DNA from 2 places in the Pseudomonas sp. NPDC087358 genome. Region 2 is predicted to be linked to the other one. Evidence: predicted binding sites of a transcription regulator. Region 2 holds the regulator's gene; the other holds the start of a gene.
What was found. Region 2 encodes FliA, which starts transcription of late flagellar genes. Its sites were predicted from a motif close to CTAAAGTTTNNNNNNNNNNNGCCGNTAA; they were not measured.
Positions count from the first base shown of each region.

Region 1: a site for FliA is predicted at 1,704-1,731, ahead of ACI2KS_RS02485 (methyl-accepting chemotaxis protein). Genes of this name have one in related genera too.

Region 1 covers NZ_JBJDOA010000001.1:557,293-560,709, forward strand. The annotation lists gene ACI2KS_RS02485 (methyl-accepting chemotaxis protein) at 1-1,539, opposite strand, end outside; gene ACI2KS_RS02490 (tellurite resistance TerB family protein) at 2,081-2,812, opposite strand; gene ydcS (putative ABC transporter substrate-binding protein YdcS) at 3,194-3,417, shown strand, end outside.
Region 2 covers NZ_JBJDOA010000003.1:88,429-91,845, forward strand. The annotation lists gene flhF (flagellar biosynthesis protein FlhF) at 1-401, shown strand, start outside; gene fleN (flagellar synthesis regulator FleN) at 521-1,354, shown strand; gene fliA (RNA polymerase sigma factor FliA) at 1,351-2,091, shown strand; gene ACI2KS_RS07270 (chemotaxis response regulator CheY) at 2,349-2,723, shown strand; gene ACI2KS_RS07275 (protein phosphatase CheZ) at 2,743-3,417, shown strand, end outside.

The DNA.
Region 1 (3,417 bases), on a different contig from region 2:
GGACTCCACGGTCTGGCTGCTGGCATCACCCAATTGCACCAGCGCCTGATTGATCTGTTCGGCGCCGGTCGCCTGCGCCTGCATCCCTTCGTTGACCATCAGCACCCGTGGCGCCAGCGCCTGCACCTGATGAATGATCTGCGAAAGCTGCTCGCCGACCTGCGTCACTTCGAACATGCCGCGACGCACTTCTTCGGAAAACTTGTCCATGCCCATCACGCCCGCCGACACCGCCGACTGGATTTCGCGAACCATCTGTTCGATGTCGTAGGTGGCCACGGCAGTCTGATCGGCCAGGCGGCGCACCTCGGTGGCGACCACGGCAAAGCCACGGCCGTACTCACCGGCTTTTTCAGCTTCGATGGCGGCGTTCAGGGACAGCAGGTTGGTCTGGTCGGCGACCTTGACGATGGTCACCACCACCTGATTGATGTTGCCGGCCTTCTCGTTGAGGATCGCCAGCTTGGAATTGACCAGATCGGCGGCGCCCATCACCGAATGCATGGTGTCTTCCATGCGCGCCAGGCCCTGTTGGCCGGAGCCTGCGAGAATCGAAGCCTGATCGGCGGCTGACGTCACTTCGGTCATGGTCCGGACCAGATCGCGAGAGGTGGCAGCGATCTCCCGCGAGGTGGCGCCGATCTCGGTGGTGGTCGCGGCGGTTTCGGTGGCCGTGGCCTGCTGCTGCTTGGAGGTGGCGGCGATTTCGGTCACCGAGGTGGTGACCTGCACGGAAGAGCGCTGCGCTTGGGAAACCAGCGCGGCAAGGTCGGTGATCATGGCGTTGAAACCGGTTTGCACCGAGCCGAATTCATCGTTGCGGTCCAGCGTGAGACGACTGCTCAGGTCACCGGTGCGCATGGTGTCGAGGATCCGCACGATGCGGTTCATGGGCGCCAGAATGGTGCGCATCAGCAGCAACCCGCAGGCACCGGCCGCCAGGATCGCGACCAGTAGCGAGATGCCCATGCTGACCTTCGCGGCAAAGACCGCCGAAGCAATGTTGCCCGTCGCCTGATCCGCAACGGCCTTGTTGAACACGATCAGGTCGTTGAGCTGTCGGCGCCCCTGCAGCCAGATCGGGTTGACCTGGCCGTAGAACTCGGTGCGCGCAGCCATGTAATCGCCGCCCTGGTAAGCCTTGAGCACTTCATTGAGCAGGCGCGTATAGGTTTCCCGCTGCTTCTCGAACACATTGAAGTTGGCGCGATCGGCGTCGTCGAAGATGGTTTTCTTGTAGCCGTCGATCTGACTTTGCAGACGCGTCTCGAAGTCGATGTACTGATCCTGTTCGGCACGCGTGAGCTCACGTGCCTTGCCTTCGCCGATCAGCTCCAGGGTGCGTATATAACTCTCCCCCCAGGCACTGCGCACCAGCGTGCTGAAGTACACGCCCGGCAACGCATCGTCGCTCACCGCTTCTTCGCTGTTCTGGATCGACAACAGTCGTGTATACGACACGATCACCATCAGCAGCATAATGGCGATGATTACAGCGAAGCTCGCCAAAATGCGTTGACGCAACGTCCAGTTCTTCACAGTCAGCCCTCAAGAGTTCAACACCGGGGAAACCGGGTTCAAGAAGCGGACCGACGGACGGCCCAAAACGAGCGGAGTATAGCCTAGTGCCTTACCAATTAACCGGGCCGATTCCGACATAGATGACGCGATAACGCACAGATATATCAGAAATATCTGACACGTTATCGGCAGCGGACAGCGTTGCATGATGAAGGGGGAAGATTGCTCCTATGCTCCGCGTGGTAGCCGCTCGCTAGACGCTCCGCGTCGCCCGTTGGGTGACGCAGAGCCTCACGGGCTGCATTCCCACGCGGAGCGTGGGAACGATCCCTATCTGATGACCTGCAGGCAGAAGCGATCGGCATGTATCACCGCCTGCTTTGGATTCTGACCAGAGGCGCGTAGGAGCGGGCTTGCCCCGCGAGCTGCCGGGCACCGGCAGTAAAATCCGGCAACTCGGTGTGTCAGGCGCACACCGGTCACAGGGTTTCTGCCGCTTCGCGCCAGATCGCGAGCAAGCTTGCTCCTACGCCCTGCGGGCAGAAGCGATCGATATCTGTCATTGCGCTTGCCGCACCTGACTCTCCAGTTCCGCTTTGAGGCCTGGCTCAAGCTTCAACTGCTTGGCCAGTTCATCCAGGTACGCCCGTTCCATGAAATGCTCCTCATCGACCATCATCACGCTGGCCAGGTACATCTCGGCGGCAATCTCGGGGGTGTGCGCCGCTCGGGCGACATCGGCCGGGTCCAGCGGCTTGTTCAATTCGGCATGCAGCCAGTGCTGTAATTGCTGATCACCGGTCAGACGCGTGAATTCCCCTTCAATCAGCTGCCGCTCATTGTCATCGACATGACCATCGGCTTTGGCGGCCGCCACCAACGCCCGCAGGATCGCCTCGCTGTGCTGCTCGACCTGGGCAGGCGGAACACGGTCTACGGTCTGTGGCGCGGGCTGTTGGGCCAGTCCCTGGTGGCTCTGCCAATTGCCGTAGGCTTTGTAAGCCAGCACACCCAGCGCTGCGAGCCCGCCATAGGTCAGCGCCTTGCCACCGATCTTGCGCGCGCTCTTGTTGCCCAGCAGCAGCCCCATGGCGCCGGCTGCCAGCGCGCCGCCGCCTGCCCCTGAAAGAAAACCACCCAGGTTGCCGGCACCGGCCTTGCCCAGCAGATCGCTCAACCCGCCTTGGCTGGCCTGGCCCGGGGAGCCTGTAGGGGTGGATCCAGCGGTCTTGTTCTGCAGCAGGTCCTGGCCGGATTTCAATAGTTGATCGAGCAAGCCACGGGTATTCATGGGAAACCTCCTGAAACGGATTTGACGATTCGACCCGCAGGGTAAGTCGAAGTCTTCAGCGCCGGTTTTCCGGTGTGCTTCCAGATGTTGCGGCCCAGACGGCAAATGGCCGCAAGCTGATCAGGAAAAACCATCCAGGTATTTGTCGAGCTCTGGATGTGGCACTAGGCTCTGGGGCTAGATTGCTTCGAAACAGGTTGAAGCGATTGCACTCTTGTAGCAGCACAGCCTGCGGGCGGTGACAGATCGAACAACGCCACCGCAGCCATCCGTGCCAGTACAGGTAATCGATAAGCCCAGCCCATAACAGCTTGAAACAAGCACGCAGCACCCGTCACGTTGAAAACTGCCCCGACCATAATTTGAAAAAGAGGGAACCCCATGTCAGTGCAAAAGACTGCGCTCCTGAGCGCTGTGATCACCGCTTTGTTCACCAGCGGCACCTTGCAGGCGGCCGAAATGCTCAAGGCGGTGGGCGACGGCGAAGGCCAGCTGGATATCGTGGCATGGCCGGGTTACATCGAACGCGGCGAAAGCGACAAGGCTTACGACTGGGTGACGGGCTTCGAGCAGCAGACCGGCTGCAAGGTCAACGTCAAGACCGC
Region 2 (3,417 bases):
GCCTTCAGGCCAGCGATCCGGCACTGCGTTTGCAACTGGAAAGCCTGGCCGGTCGCGGCATCAAGGCGCGCAATTACCTGGTGTTGGCCACGACCAGTCAGAAACAGGTGCTGTCGGCGGCCTATCACAGTTACAAGCGTTGCGGTCTGGCCGGGTGCATCCTGACCAAGCTGGACGAAACCGCAAGCCTGGGCGAAGTGCTGAGCCTTGCGGTGACACACGAATTACCTGTGGCCTATCTGACTGATGGCCCACGGATACCCGATGATCTGCATCTGCCGCGTCGACACCAGCTCGTAAGCCGAGCCGTGAGTGTGCAGATGCAGGAGGAGCCTAGCGAGGAAGCGATGGCGGACATGTTTGCGGATCTTTATCACAGCCCCGGCAAGCGTGCGGGCTAGGTTAAGGAAAATGACAGTGGAATATACCTGCATCGGTGGTCTGCCACGCATTGTTCACACAGTGAACGTGCAGCCCGAAATGTGGCTTGGGTCTGAGCAAGACAAGGTAAAAAATTAACATGGGCAGCATGCATCCCGTACAGGTTATCGCGGTCACCGGTGGCAAAGGTGGCGTAGGCAAGACCAACGTGTCAGTGAACCTCTCGCTGGCCCTGGCCGAGCTTGGGCGTCGCGTCATGTTGCTGGACGCCGATCTGGGTCTGGCCAATGTCGACGTACTGCTGGGGCTGACCCCCAAACGCACCCTGGCGGACGTCATCGAGGGTCGCTGCGAGCTGCGCGATGTCCTGTTGCAGGGGCCGGGCGGCGTGCGCATCGTACCGGCGGCTTCCGGCACCCAGAGCATGGTTCACCTGACCCCGGCGCAGCACGCAGGCTTGATTCAGGCGTTCAGCGACATCGGCGACAACCTGGATGTGCTGGTGATCGACACCGCTGCCGGGATCGGCGAGTCGGTGGTCAGTTTCGTCCGCGCCGCCCAGGAAGTGTTGCTGGTGGTGTGCGACGAGCCGACCTCGATTACCGACGCCTATGCCTTGATCAAGCTGCTCAACCGCGACTACGGCATGAACCGCTTCCGGGTGCTGGCCAACATGGCACAGAGCCCGCAGGAAGGGCGCAACCTGTTCGCCAAGCTGACCAAGGTCACTGACCGGTTCCTCGACGTGGCCCTGCAATACGTAGGCGCCGTGCCGTATGACGAATGCGTGCGCAAGGCTGTGCAGAAGCAGCGTGCGGTGTATGAAGCGTTTCCCCGTTCCAAATGCGCGCTGGCGTTCAAGGCCATTGCGCAGAAGGTCGATACCTGGCCACTTCCGGCGAACCCGCGTGGTCATCTTGAATTTTTCGTTGAACGCCTGGTTCATCAGACCAGCGCAGGGCCAGTGTCATGACAGCAAGCGGCTATCGCATGTACAGCAAATCATCCAAAGATTCCCAGTATGAGCTGATCGAGCGTTATGCCCCTTTGGTCAAGCGCATCGCTTACCATTTGCTGGCGCGTTTGCCGGCGAGTGTGCAGGTCGAAGATCTGATTCAGGCCGGGATGATCGGCCTGCTTGAAGTGTCGACCAAATACGATTCCACCAAGGGTGCGAGTTTCGAGACCTACGCGGGTATTCGTATCCGCGGCGCAATGCTCGATGAAGTGCGCAAGGGGGACTGGGCACCGCGCTCGGTTCACCGCAACACACGCATGGTCAGCGACGCGATTCGTGCAATTGAAGCAAAAACCGGCCGCGACGCTAAAGATCACGAGGTTGCTGCCGAACTTCAATTGAGTCTCGATGATTATTACGGGATTTTGAACGATACCTTGGGCAGTCGCCTGTTCAGCTTCGACGATCTGTTGCAGGACGGCGAGCATGAGGGACTGCACGAGGACGGCGCGAGCCAGTCGCTCGAACCGTCACGTGATCTGGAAGACGAGCGCTTCCAGAGCGCATTGGCGGACGCCATTGCCAACCTGCCCGAGCGTGAACGCCTGGTGCTGGCGCTGTACTACGACGAAGAGCTCAACCTCAAGGAAATCGGTGAGGTCCTGGGTGTCAGCGAGTCGCGGGTCAGCCAGCTGCACAGCCAGTGTGCCGCACGCCTGCGGGGACGGTTGGGAGAGTGGCGGGCGCGTTGATGCATCGGGCGCAGACCGTGGTGTCTGCGTGCTGGATGCAAGACCGGCTTGCAAGATGTGTGGGAACGCAAAAGTGACAAGGCAGGAGCCGGTCGAATCAGGTCTTCAACAGGTCCGGTTCCGCTGTGCTCATGCCCGGTTTCTTCGAAAGACCCCCTCGTTTTCGTGTAACCGGTGTGTTGTGCCGGTATTGATTGAACGCGCGTCCAGGTGCTGGGCGCGTTAAAGACTGCTTGGAGGTCGAATTGGACAAGAACATGAAAATCCTCATCGTTGATGACTTCTCAACGATGCGGCGGATCATAAAAAACCTGTTGCGTGACCTTGGGTTCACCAACACGGCCGAAGCGGATGACGGTACCACCGCATTGCCGATGCTGCAGAGCGGCGCTTTTGACTTTCTGGTGACTGACTGGAACATGCCTGGCATGTCTGGCATCGACCTGCTGCGTCAGGTGCGTGCCGACGAGCGTCTGCGCAGCCTGCCGGTGCTGATGGTGACCGCCGAAGCCAAGCGCGAGCAGATCATCGAAGCAGCTCAGGCCGGCGTTAACGGCTACGTGGTGAAGCCTTTCACCGCCCAGGTGCTCAAAGAGAAGATCGAGAAGATATTCGAGCGCGTCAATAGCTGATGTCCGCTGCGAGGGCGCTATGGATTCCAAAGATTCGACGATGGGTGACTTTGAGTCGACCCTGAAGAAACACGCGCAAGAACTGGTCGACAGCCTCGAAAAAGGCAAGTTCGGCGAGGCCGTGCAACTTATCCATGAGCTCAATCAGACCCGCGATCGCGGCCTGTATCAGGAAGTTGGCAAGCTGACGCGTGAACTGCACAGTGCGATCGTCAATTTTCAGATTGACCCGCACATGCCGCAAGCCGAAGAAGTGTCCCAGATCACCGATGCCACCGAGCGCCTGTCGTATGTTGTCAGGCTGACGGAGGGTGCGGCCAACCGCACGATGGATCTGGTGGAACAGAGCACGCCGCTGATGAACGGCCTGAGCGCCGACGCCAAGGCGCTAAGCGTCGATTGGGGTCGCTTCATGCGTCGCGAGATCGGTGCCGAAGAGTTCCGGGACCTGGCTCGTCGCGTCGATGGTTTTCTGACGCGCAGCGAAAAAGAGACCCATGAGGTCGCCAGCCACCTGAACGACATTCTGTTGGCTCAGGATTACCAGGACCTTACCGGTCAGGTGATCAAGCGCGTGACCACACTGGTGACCGAAGTCGAAAGCAACCTGCTCAAGCTGGTGCTGATGGCAAGCCAGGTGGATCGCTTCGCCGGGATCGAGCACGACCAGGAACTGTTCCGTAAGCAGAAAGAA